DNA from 4 places in the Blautia sp. AF19-1 genome. Region 4 is predicted to be linked to each of the others. Evidence: predicted binding sites of a transcription regulator. Region 4 holds the regulator's gene; each other region holds the start of a gene.
The links. The regulator Rex, encoded in region 4, represses fermentation and respiration genes when NADH is low (regulators of the CRP and FNR family bind a similar motif). The targets are predictions, from matches to a motif close to ATTGTTAANTANTTAACAAT.

Region 1 (3,153 bases), on a different contig from region 4:
ATTTCCAGTCGAAATTAAAGATCTTCGACCGCTGCACCTGCGCCTGCGTGAACCTGGACAGCGACCATATCGGGGAAATCCTGAAAGCTGCGGCAAAATGTGAGCGCGTCGTTACGTTTGGATCAAAAGAAAATGCTGTAATCCGCGTGAGTGATATCAAGCCGGGCAGAGGAAAATTCTATTTCCATGTGGCAGGACCGGATTTCTCGGAAGATTTTACCCTGCCGGTGCACGGAGCCTTCAATGTGGAGAATGCCGTAGCTGCCATTGCGGCTGCCTGGTCGATGGGAATCCCGGTTTCGCTGATCAAGGAAAGCCTCCTTGGCGTCACCGTTCCGGGAAGGATGGAGACGTATGAGAGCAGCGCGGGCGAGGTCACGGCGATCGTGGATTTCGCGCACAATGGCCTGAGTTTTGAAAAAATGTTTGATACCGTAGCACTCGAATACCCGGGGAGCCGCGTAAGCGTTGTGTTCGGAACCCCGGGCGGAAAAGCATTCAACCGCAGAAAAGATATGGGTGAGATTTCCGGAAAACGGGCGGACCGGATTTTCCTCGTACCGGATGATCCGGGAAACGAAGATCCGCAGGCGATCTGTGAGGAGATCGGCGGGTACATAGCAAAGGAAGGTGCATCCTTCCAGATCCGCATGGACCGCGGAGCAGCAATCCGGGAGGCGATTCTTGGCGCCGTACCGGGAGAGGTTGTTCTGATCCTTGGAAAAGGCGCGGACGTGACGATGCACGTCGGAAACAGAAATGTGCCGTACCGGTCAGATGCCGTCTATGCAAAAGAGGCGCTTGCCGAATATGGAAATGCATTTGCCGAAGCGGCAACGGCTCGTGAAACAGAAGAATAGAAGCAAAAACAGAAAAAACAGAGCAAAAAAGACACGGAACAGAAAAATCCGTGTCTTTTTTGCGTCTGGCGGCAGCAGAAATGAAAATCAGACAGGAAATTTGGCGGATACATCCTACAAAATGTAGAAAAGAAGGACAGAAACTAGCCCGTATGACGAAAAGTTGTTAAAAATATAACGAACGAAAGTTAGACGTGTGAAACTAAACACAGAAAGCAAAAACCCGGGAACCATGCGGAAAAAGACGAATTCTGCGGGATGAAGGACAAAGCTGTAAGTTTTTGGAAAGAATTCTTGTGAAAAAGAACAAAAAATGGTATAATTGTATTGAAATATATCCAGAACACCCCTTCTGGAAGCGTACGGGCTCAGTGAGAAAAAAGATTTCACGAAAATGCTCGAAAAAAACACTTGTTAAATTCTTGTCATAGTGCTATGATAAGGAAAGTGAAAAATTTATCAATCACAAAAACCAACTAGGGGTATTTTAGAAAGGAGTATTTATGAGCAGCAAGATTACCATCATTGGAGCTGGAAGCGTTGGATCTACGATCGCCTATACACTGTCGAACGAAGACATCGCGTCTGAGATTGTTCTCATCGATATTAACAAGAAAAAAGTAGAGGGAGAGGTTATGGATATCGCGCAGGGTACCTGCTTCCGCGATCCGGTCTCCATCATCGCAGGTGAGTATGAGGATGCCAAGGACTCTGATATCGTAATTATTACTTCCGGTATTGCAAGAAAGCCTGGCCAGACCCGTATTGAGCTGACCCAGACCAATGTAAACATCTTAAAATCCATCACACCGGAAATCGTAAAAGCGGCTCCGAATGCCATCTACATCATTGTAAGCAACCCGGTTGATATCATGACCTACGTGTTTACAAAGATCTCCGGACTTCCGGAAAACCAGATCCTTGGTTCTGGTACCATGCTGGATTCCGCGAGACTTCGCTGCGGACTGTCTGAACACCTCAACATTGCCCAGAAAAACATCCACGCTTACGTATTCGGTGAGCACGGCGATACTTCCTTCATTCCGTGGAGCGGCGCTTACGTTTCCGGTGTCAGTCTGGACGAGTACTACGAGACCGTAGAAAAAATGGGCAGGAACGTAACCAAGATCGACAAAGATGCTATGCTGGAGTACGTAAGAACTTCCGGCGGACAGGTTATTGCAAACAAAGGAGCTACTTTCTATGCAGTATCTGTTGCAGTATGCAAACTGGTAGCAACCATTCTTTCTTCTTCCGATTCTGTAGCAACCGTATCTTCCATGATGCACGGTGAGTACGGCATCGAGGATGTATGCTTAAGCACACTGACCCTCGTTGGACCGAAAGGCGTACAGGGCAAGATTCCGATGCGTATGACAAAAGAGGAAGTAGAAAAACTCAAAGCAAGTGCCGACGCATTAAAAGCAGTTATCGCACAGATCGAGCACTAAGAGCGGGCAATAAGCTCAAAACATAAAATTTATGGCAGTGGCAGAAAGTGCGAAAGAGCGGTATCTCCCACTGCCTTAACGTGCGCCTGAAGAAATTTTCCGCCGGGTGTACATAAAAAGAGTACCGGAAACTTTTCCGGTGCCGGACAGAAGATACCGCAGGAAAAATGGAAACCAACAGGAGCAAGTAAGAAAGGAGCAATTCCATGACCTACAGTTATTTTCCGGGCTGTACGCTGAAGAACAAAGCAAAAGATCTGGATCACTATGCCAGAGAGTGCGCAAAAGTTCTGGGATTTGAACTGGAAGAAATTGAAAACTGGCAGTGCTGCGGAGCTGTGTATCCACAGGCATCCGATGAAATCGCCACAAAACTTTCTTCGGTTCGCGCCTTAGCAGACGCCAAAGAAAAAGGACAGGATCTGATCACAGTCTGTTCCGCCTGTCATCACGTGATCAAACGCGTAAACGATGACATGGCGAATGTAGAAGACATTCAGACAAAAGTAAACAACTACATGGCTCTTTCCGAGCCATATCTTGGCGAAACGAAAGTACTTCATTATCTGGAAGTGCTGCGTGACGTCGTTGGATTTGACAAGATCAAAGAGAAAGTGGTAAATCCATTAAAAGGAAGAAAAATCGGCGCATATTACGGCTGTATGCTGCTTCGTCCGAGCACCACAATGCAGTTCGATGATCCGGAGAACCCGACAATCATTGAAGATTTTATCAAAGCCCTTGGCGCAACACCGGTCGTATATCCGATGAGAAATGAGTGCTGCGGTGGCTACATATCCCTGAAAGAAAAGAAAATGGCATCCAACATGGTAGACCAGATC
Region 2 (3,153 bases), on a different contig from region 4:
GAACGATGGCAAAAAGTGCCCTTCTTCTGGATGCCGTAAAAGAGGCAGAAGGCTGGACAACAGATGACCAGGATTACCAGCAGATCTTAAACGATGAGGCAGCCAATGCCAATATGTCGCAGGAAGATTTCCTGAAAGCAGCCAATGACTATTACGGGGAAGATACGGTAGTGCGCAACATCATGATGGAGCGCATGATCAATATGGTTCTCGACAATGCAACAGTCAATACCGTGACTGTGGATGCAGACGGAAATACAGTAAAATAAAAAGAAAAATCACCCCGGAAAACAGGATGAAAACTTCTGTTTTCCGGGGTGATTTAACCGAATCAAGTAAGTCCCCTGCTTCCATTGCGAAAAGCAATAAGCAGTGGGTGGGGACTTGCTTGTATCAGAAGGAGTGCAAGCTCCTTCTGATAAACTGCGGAGCAGTTATTCGGTTATGAGCAAGTAGCGAAGCGGATTGCGAATATCCGCTTCGCATGTGGGAAACGAATTATGTTCGTTATGCCATGATTTTACGGAACAGATCCTTCAGATCTTCTACGCTTGCATCCTTCGGGTTGCCCGGTGCGCAGGCATCTGCGTGTGCGGAATCTGCAAGGAACTGCAGATCTTCTTCTTTGACTGCCTCGAGAACAGATGGGATTCCAACGTCTGCGGACAGCTTCTTAACAGCATCAATCGCTGCTTTTCTGTACTCTTCCTGAGTCATTTCATCTACACCTGCAACGCCCATGGCACGTGCGATTTCGCGGTATTTCTCACCGGTGCACTCCTGGTTGTATTCCATAACGATCGGAAGCATCATGGCACATGCAACACCGTGTGGGGTATCATAAACAGCACCAAGGGTGTGTGCCATGGAGTGAGCGATTCCAAGACCTACGTTGGAGAAGCCCATACCTGCGATGTACTGGCCAAGAGCCATTCCTTCGCGTCCCTCTTTGGTGTTTGCGACAGCACCGCGCAGAGATTTGGAGATGAGTTCGATGGCTTTCAGATGGAACATGTCAGTCATTTCCCATGCAGCTTTTGTGGTGTAGCCTTCGATTGCGTGAGTCAGAGCGTCCATACCGGTGGAAGCGGTCAGGCCTTTCGGCATGGAGGACATCATATCCGGGTCAACAACTGCGATGATCGGCATATCATGCGGGTCAACGCATACGAATTTACGTTTTCTTTCTACGTCGGTGATAACGTAGTTGATGGTAACCTCTGCAGCAGTACCGGCTGTAGTCGGAACGGCGATGATCGGTACACATGGATTTTTGGTCGGTGCGGTGCCCTCAAGGCTTCTGACATCCTCAAACTCCGGGTTTGCGATGATGATACCGATGGCTTTGGAGGTATCCATAGAAGAGCCGCCGCCGATGGCGATCAGATAGTCAGCGCCAGATGCCTTGAAAGCTTCTACGCCGTGTTTTACGTTTTCGATGGTCGGGTTTGGTTTGATATCGCTGTAAAGCTCATAGTCGAGTCCGTTTGCGGTCAGAATATCGGTTACTTTGGAAGTAACGTTGAATTTAATCAGATCCGGGTCAGAGCATACGAAAGCTTTCTTGAAGCCGTGTGCCTTTGCTTCATTTGCGATCTCGGCAATAGCGCCTGCTCCGTGATAAGAGGTTGCATTTAAATTAATACGATTTGCCATGATTGAAAAACTCCCTTCTAAAATGAATGAATGGTTTTACTGAACTTGTTATTATATTAACAAATCCGGAAGGGAAAAAGAAAGTGACAGAAGAAGCGAAGTGTAACACTTTAAAAAAAATCGCCATTGTGACAAAAACAACAGAACAAAATTTGTGAAAAATAACCAGAGCGTGTCTGAAAAACCATTTCCGCAATCTGCAAGTCCCACTTTGACACGCGCTCTAAGAGAGCAGCTGCAGATTCCGGAACAGTTTTTTTAAGTCTTCCGGCATTGCTCGGACGAGAAGAGCGGCAAACTCGGAAGGTGTCAGATCCATGCCGGTAAGCACCCATTTTACGGTCATGGTGATGGAACCCTGACAGTACATCTCGAGAAGAAAATGCATTTCCGGTGAAACCGGACTGCCGCTTTTTTCGTGAATCAGATTTTCGTAGAACGCGAGAATCAGGTCGAAATCGTGCTCACGCAGAGAATTCTGCTTGTCGTAGCGGAAGGCAGCGGCGAAAAAAGCTTTTTCTTTCTGAATATAGGTAAATTTCTTTTCCAGACTGTCAAAAACGGTCGTTCCGCGACCCATATGTTCGAAGGATTTTGTCAGTAATTTATCAAAATACCAGTTGATCAGATCGTATTTGTCGAGAAAATTGCGGTAGAAGGTCTGGCGGGTAACACCACAGATTTCACAGATCTGGCGCACGGTGATCTCTTCAACGGGTGTTGTTTTCATGCACTCCTTCATGGATTCGGCAAGACGGTATTTTGTTTTTTCTCCTTTGGGAGCAGATACGGTGGAATGGATCATCCGGGCAGTTTCCTTTCGTTTCGAAAATTGTAACTATGCAGAGTTATGCATACATTATAACGCGAATCAGAAGAAATAAAAAGCCCTGAACATGTTTCCAGGATGAAAGCGAGAAACATGCCAAGGGCGTTATTGTTATTTTCTTTTGTTTACGGCCTGTCCGACACAGTAGCATACAGCGGCAACAGCCATGCCGTTGATGGAAGCGATGCCCCAGTGTAAGAGGTTCGCAACAATGGCACCGAGAATGACACCGGCAACCGCAAACCAGTCTACGGTTTTAAGCTTCGGCTGATCGGTTTCAAAGTCCTCTTTGTTCATGAAGTAGGCGAGTACCAGAATCGTGCCGACCGGCGGCAGGGTACAATTCAGAATGTTGAGCCAGCCGCAGAAGTTGTAGTACAGCCATACGGAGGCAACCGTTCCGATGATACCGGAAAGGAGAACCATCGGTTTTTTCCTCTGATGGAAGATGTTGGCAAGACCAAGACCTGCGGTGTACAGGGCGTTATCGTTTGTAGTCCAGATATTAAGACCGAGAACGAGAACAGCCAGGTAGAACAGGTTCAGGCGGACCATAACCTCGAAGATATCGTTTCCGCCGACAAAGATCGAGGAAACAGCACCGAAGAAAAACATCAGGGAATTTCCGATAAAGAAAGCCACAACCGTGGTGATGGCACCCGCTTTTC
Region 3 (3,153 bases), on a different contig from region 4:
TGAACTGCTCTTGTCCTGCTGATCTGCCTTATTTTCTATTTTGAAGGCGTATCAGGGTACGGCGAAAACCAGTGACGCAACAATTCACGCTCTGTGGTGCTGAAATTTTTTGCATTATTTTAGAGTGTGCTGTAAAATAGTTTCCTGTCCCATCAGTCTGTACTTTCGGGCAGGAAACTATTTTATTTCTCCAGATATTTTCATAAAAGAAAGCCCCTGACACTTTCATGTCAGGGGCTTCCTTTCGGTCAATTCAGAAAATTTATTTCTGCGGACCAGCGGAAACAAGTGCTTTACCAGCAGCGTTTCCTTCATATTTTGCAAAGTTCTTGATGAATCTTTCAGCCAGATCCAGTGCTTTGGTCTCCCACTCGGAAGCATCAGCATAGGTATCGCGAGGATCCAGGATAGCCGGATCAACGCCCGGAAGTTCAGTCGGAACTTCGAAGTTGAAGTACGGAATAGTCTTCGTCGGAGCTTCGTTGATAGCACCGCTTAAGATTGCATCGATGATTCCACGGGTATCACGGATGGAGATACGTTTTCCGGTTCCGTTCCAGCCTGTGTTAACCAGGTATGCTTTTGCTCCGCTCTTCTCCATTTTCTTAACAAGCTCTTCTGCATATTTGGTTGGGTGCAGCTCCAGGAATGCCTGGCCGAAGCATGCAGAGAAGGTAGGAGTCGGCTCGGTAATTCCGCGCTCGGTTCCTGCAAGTTTTGCAGTAAATCCGGACAGGAAATAGTACTGAGTCTGCTCTGGTGTCAGAATAGATACTGGCGGAAGTACGCCGAATGCGTCTGCGGACAGGAAAATAACATTCTTAGCTGCCGGTGCAGAAGAAATCGGGCGAACGATGTTCTCAATGTGGTTGATCGGATAAGATACACGAGTATTCTCGGTTACGCTCTTATCATTGAAGTCAATTTTGCCTTCTGCATCAACAGTAACGTTCTCAAGCAGAGCGTCACGTCTGATCGCATTGTAGATATCCGGCTCAGACTCTTTGTCCAGGTTGATAACTTTTGCATAGCAGCCGCCCTCGAAGTTGAATACTCCGTTGTCGTCCCAGCCGTGCTCGTCATCACCGATCAGAAGACGTTTCGGGTCTGTGGAAAGTGTTGTTTTTCCTGTTCCGGAAAGTCCAAAGAAGATTGCAGTGTTCTCACCGTTCAGGTCTGTGTTTGCAGAGCAGTGCATGGAAGCGATGCCTTTCAGCGGCAGATAGTAGTTCATCATGGAGAACATACCTTTCTTCATCTCTCCGCCGTACCATGTGTTGATGATAACCTGCTCACGGCTTGTGATGTTGAATACTACTGCTGTCTCAGAGTTCAGACCCAGCTCTTTGTAATTCTCAACTTTTGCTTTGGATGCGTTGTATACAACGAAATCCGGCTCGAAGTTCTCAAGCTCTTCTGCTGTAGGTTTGATGAACATGTTAGTTACGAAATGTGCCTGCCAAGCTACCTCAACGATGAAGCGGATAGCCATACGGGTATCTTTATTTGCACCGCAGAATGCATCTACAACGAACAGTCTTTTGTTGGAGAGCTCTTTTTTTGCGATCTCTTTTACTGCTGCCCATGCTTCCTGGGTTGCCGGATGGTTATCGTTTTTGTACTCATCGGAAGTCCACCATACAGTATCTTTCGAATTCTCGTCCACAACGATGTATTTGTCTTTCGGTGAACGGCCTGTATAGATACCGGTCATAACGTTAACTGCACCAAGCTCTGTCTCCCGGCCTTTTTCATAGCCTTCCAGCTCTGGTTTTGTCTCTTCCTCAAATAACTGCTCATAAGAAGGGTTGTACACAATTTCTGTGGTACCGGTGATGCCATACTTTGTTAAATCGATCTGTGCCATCTTGTAATTAACCTCTTTCCTTTGATAGTAATACTGCTTCATTCTGCAAAATGCAAAAATTTGAAGGTATCCTTTAGAAGAAACCGGACCAGCCGGCCTCTTCTACTCTAATTATACATAAAAGGCCAAAAAAATCAACTGAAAATCTTCCGTTTTTTTACAGAACGTGTCCCAAAATCTGTAAAAATTTTATAAACTTCGATTTTTCGAAATTTTCTGACAATTGCACTTTTGTACACTTCATCCTGCAAATTGACATTTTTTGATTTTTTATGTTATAATATTAACAATTATGTTCGGAAAGAAGTTTCTTTATGTATTACGATCTGACCCGCGGGAAAATCTCCCGCTCTCTTATCCTGTTTGCCCTGCCGATGATCGCAGGAAATCTGTTGCAGCAGTTTTACAACATTGCCGACACCCTGATCGTCGGACGCGTTCTCGGAAGCAATGCGCTCGCCGCCGTCGGCTCCTCCTATACGCTGATGACGTTTCTGACTTCCATTTTTCTCGGCCTGTCGATGGGCGCCGGTGCGCTCTTTTCGATTTATCAGGGACGAAAAGATCTTTCTTCTTTAAAACTTTCGATTCTCCACGCGTTTCTGCTGATCCTTGCCGTTACGCTCGTGCTGAATCTCGCTGTTTATGCAGGCATCGAGCCGATCCTTACGTTTCTTCGCGTCCCGGATGAAGTCCGTCCCGGCATGCAGGCGTATCTTCTGATTATCTTTGCCGGCCTTATTGCAACATCCGTATACAATTTCTTTTCCTGTATGCTGCGCGCGCTCGGAAACTCTTCTGTGCCGCTGATTTTTCTCGCTGTCTCTGCTGTGCTGAACATTGCACTGGATCTGCTCTTTGTCGCTGTACTGCCGTTCGGCATCGCAGGCGCAGCGCTCGCTACGGTTCTTGCGCAGTATGTGTCCGCCGTCGGTATTCTGCTCTATGTACTGCTCCGCTGCCGCATGTGGCTGCCGTCAAAAAAAGAATGGCGTTTCAGCCATTCCATTTTAAAAGAGATTCTGAATCTTTCTTCGATGACCTGCATTCAGCAGTCGGTCATGAATTTCGGCATTCTAATGGTACAGGGGCTCGTCAACAGCTTCGGTCCGGCGGTCATGGCGGCATTTGCGGCCGCGGTGAAAATTGATACCTTTGCCTATCTGCCGGTGCAGGATTTCGGAAATGCCTACTCCACTTTCACCGCACAGAATTACGGGGCCGGAAATCACGAGCGGATCCGGCGCGGCACGAAAGATGCTTTTGCACTGAGCGCTGCTTTTTCC
Region 4 (3,153 bases):
TGACTGTAGGCGGTATAGTTTCCCTCAAAAGTTGTTACTTTTTTATTGTCCACTTCAACGACTTTTGTGACAACGCGGTCGAGAAAGTAACGGTCATGGGAGACGATCAGGACGGCTCCGCTGTAATTTAAAAGATACGTTTCGAGCCAGGAGATCGAGTCCATATCGAGGTGGTTGGTCGGCTCGTCGAGCAGAATGATGTCCGGTTTGGTGAGCAGCAGTTTACCAAGTGCCACGCGGGTCTTCTGACCGCCGGAGAGGGAGTCCACCTGTTTTTCAAAATCGCTCTCGGAAAAGCCAAGACCTTTTAAAACACCGACGACTTCACTGCGGTACGCGTATCCGTTTTCCAGTTCAAAGGTATGGGAGAGGCGGGTGTAGGTGGAAAGAAGTTCATCCAGCTCTGCACCGGATTTTGTATTCATATCACTTTCCATCTGACGGAGGCGTTCCTCCATATCAATCAGATTCTGTTTCGCGGTCAGCACTTCCTGGTAAATGGAAAGGTGTCCGGTCAGATCCTGATGCTGGGCGAGATAGCCCATCGTCTTTCCTTTGGAGAGGATGACCTCTCCCTCATCGGCCCTCATTTCGCCGATGATGATTTTTAACAGCGTCGATTTTCCGGCACCGTTGATGCCGACCAGTGCGGCTTTTTCGCGTTCTTCTATATGAAAAGATGCATTTTTGATAATTTCCGTTGTCCCGAATGCTTTCGAGATATTCTGACATGCAAGAATCATGTGGTTCCTCCAGATAACATATTTCTGTATTTTGACATAATACACCATCCTTATTATAGAGAGTAATACACAAAATTTCAAGAAATCTTTGACAATTTTCTATCAACCATATATAATATGAATATATGCAGGTGTAAATAAGGAGGAATTTATCTTGGAAGAAAAAGGAATTTCGCGGGCAGTTATCAAAAGACTTCCTAGATATTATCGTTACCTGGGCGAATTGCTGGAGGACGGAGTAGAACGGATCTCTTCCGGTGAGCTGAGCGAGCGGATGAAAGTGACAGCTTCCCAGATTCGCCAGGATTTAAATAATTTCGGCGGCTTCGGCCAGCAGGGGTATGGTTATAACGTGCGGTATCTGTACAGCGAGATTGGAAAAATCTTAGGTCTGGACAGAGTCCACAATATGATTTTTGTCGGAGCCGGAAATCTGGGACAGGCACTTGCCAATTATGCGGCCTTTGAAAGAAGCGGATTCAAAACGGTCGGTATTTTTGACGTCAACCCGGTATTAAAAGGAATCTCCGTGCGCGGAATTGAAATCCGCATGGCGGACGAGCTTCCGGAATTTATCAAGGAACACCATGTAGAGATTGCGGCTTTGACACTGCCAAAAGCAAAAGCGGTAGAGATGGCAGAGATTCTCGTGGACAACGGTGTAAAAGCAATCTGGAATTTTGCACATACCGATCTAAACTTAAAACTTCCGAAAGATGTGATCGTCGAGAACGTCCATCTTTCCGAAAGTCTGATGCGTCTCTCCTACAATCTGACCAGATATGAGGCGGAGCATCCAAAGAACAATTAAGAAACCAAAACAAAAGCAGGAGAGTCTTCGGGAAACCGGAGACTTTTTCTGTTCACTTTCCGGATAAGGCAGGAAAAGGAGGAAAAGCGATGAAACGGATTCTTACAGCAGCACAGATGAAGCAGGCAGACCGCAATACGATCGAAACCATGGGGGTACCGTCCCTGGTACTGATGGAGCGCGCGGCGCTGTCCTGCGTGGAGGAGCTTCAAAATGGAACATGGGATACAGGAAAAGTCCTTGCTGTGTGCGGTCCCGGAAATAATGGAGGGGACGGTGCGGCAATTGCACGGATTTTAAAGACGAAAGGGGTGGATGCGGAACTGTTCTGTCTTGGAAATCCGGAAAAATACAGTGAAGGCATGAGAGCACAGAAGAAAATTGCGGAAAATTATGGGGTCCGTGAGGTTAAGAATCCGGATTTCCGGGAATATACTGTTATCATAGATGCCATCTTTGGAATTGGCGTATCCCGTTCGCTGGCAGGGGAGTACCGGAGGGCAGTGGAAGCAATCTGCGCAAGCGGTGTTCCTGTTCTTGCCGTGGACATCCCTTCGGGGATCCACACGGATACCGGAGAGGTCCTTGATGCGGCGGTGAAAGCCAGAGCCACGGTGACATTTGCCTGTGCAAAGCCAGGGCTTCTTTTTGATCCCGGAAAACGATATGCCGGAGAGGTCCTGGTCCGTGATATCGGAATCGGCTTTGATGCAGGAGAAGAGGAGACGCCCTGGTACGGTTCAGTGGAAAAAGAAGATCTGGACCGGTTTCTTACCCGCACGCCGATGGGAAATAAGGGAACCTTCGGAAAGGTGCTGGTACTTGCCGGTTCCGGTGCCATGTGCGGAGCCGCTGTTTTGTGTGCCAGGGCAGTCCTTGCATCCGGTGCCGGCATGGTAAAGGTTGTGACAGAGGAAAGAAACCGTACGCCGCTTTTCTGTGCCCTGCCGGAAGCAATGGCGGATTTCTGGAAGGAGGATGAGCCGCTTCCGGAAGAAGCCCTGCTGCAGGATCTCGCCTGGGCGGACGCTGTTGTTGCGGGACCGGGGCTTTCCAAAAGCCGGACGGCAAAAGAACTGCTCGTTTTTACGGTGCAGCACACAGAAGTTCCTCTTGTTCTGGATGCAGATGCGCTGAACCTGATTGCAGAAGATGCAGAGATTCTTTCGGGCTGCCGGGCAGAAAAAATTTTAACGCCTCATGTAGGAGAGCTTGCACGGCTGCTGCACACGACCATTGCAGAATGCCAGCGTGAGCCGGCAGGAAGCGCCGGAAGGGCAGCCGAAAAATACCAGGCCTGCTGTGTACGAAAGGATTCCGTAACCGTGACAGCAGAGGAAGGGCGTGAGCAGTATTACATAAACACAAGCGGAAGCAGTGCGCTTGCGACGGCGGGAAGCGGCGATGTGCTCGCGGGAATCACAGGCGCCTTTGCAGCAAAACGTCAGTGTGAAAAAAATGAGAAAAAAATCAGCCTTGCCAAAACAGCGGCACTGGCGGCATATGCGCATGGAAAGGCGGGAGAGGCTGCGGAAGAAAAAAGCAGTGCTTCCTATGTAACAGCATCCGAGATTATCAGAGGATTGCAGTCAATCTGAG

Region 1: the regulator Rex is predicted to act here: its motif matches at 1,271-1,290, upstream of DWX26_RS00410 (L-lactate dehydrogenase).
Region 2: the regulator Rex is predicted to act here: its motif matches at 1,701-1,720, upstream of fucO (lactaldehyde reductase).
Region 3: the regulator Rex is predicted to act here: its motif matches at 2,139-2,158, upstream of pckA (phosphoenolpyruvate carboxykinase (ATP)).

Annotation. Positions count from the first base shown of each region.
Region 1 covers NZ_QUGQ01000001.1:87,778-90,930, reverse strand. The annotation lists gene DWX26_RS00415 (Mur ligase family protein) at 1-860, shown strand, start outside; gene DWX26_RS00410 (L-lactate dehydrogenase) at 1,364-2,311, shown strand; gene DWX26_RS00405 (CoB--CoM heterodisulfide reductase iron-sulfur subunit B family protein) at 2,518-3,153, shown strand, end outside.
Region 2 covers NZ_QUGQ01000024.1:15,391-18,543, reverse strand. The annotation lists gene tig (trigger factor) at 1-269, shown strand, start outside; gene fucO (lactaldehyde reductase) at 508-1,656, opposite strand; gene DWX26_RS17955 (DUF6783 domain-containing protein) at 1,767-1,874, opposite strand; gene DWX26_RS14315 (TetR/AcrR family transcriptional regulator C-terminal domain-containing protein) at 1,880-2,461, opposite strand; partial or broken gene codB (cytosine permease) at 2,597-3,153, opposite strand, start outside.
Region 3 covers NZ_QUGQ01000013.1:6,058-9,210, reverse strand. The annotation lists gene DWX26_RS09890 (AAA family ATPase) at 1-22, shown strand, start outside; gene pckA (phosphoenolpyruvate carboxykinase (ATP)) at 263-1,867, opposite strand; gene DWX26_RS09875 (MATE family efflux transporter) at 2,182-3,153, shown strand, end outside.
Region 4 covers NZ_QUGQ01000005.1:14,249-17,401, forward strand. The annotation lists gene abc-f (ribosomal protection-like ABC-F family protein) at 1-743, opposite strand, end outside; gene DWX26_RS04245 (redox-sensing transcriptional repressor Rex) at 898-1,554, shown strand; gene DWX26_RS04250 (bifunctional ADP-dependent NAD(P)H-hydrate dehydratase/NAD(P)H-hydrate epimerase) at 1,644-3,152, shown strand.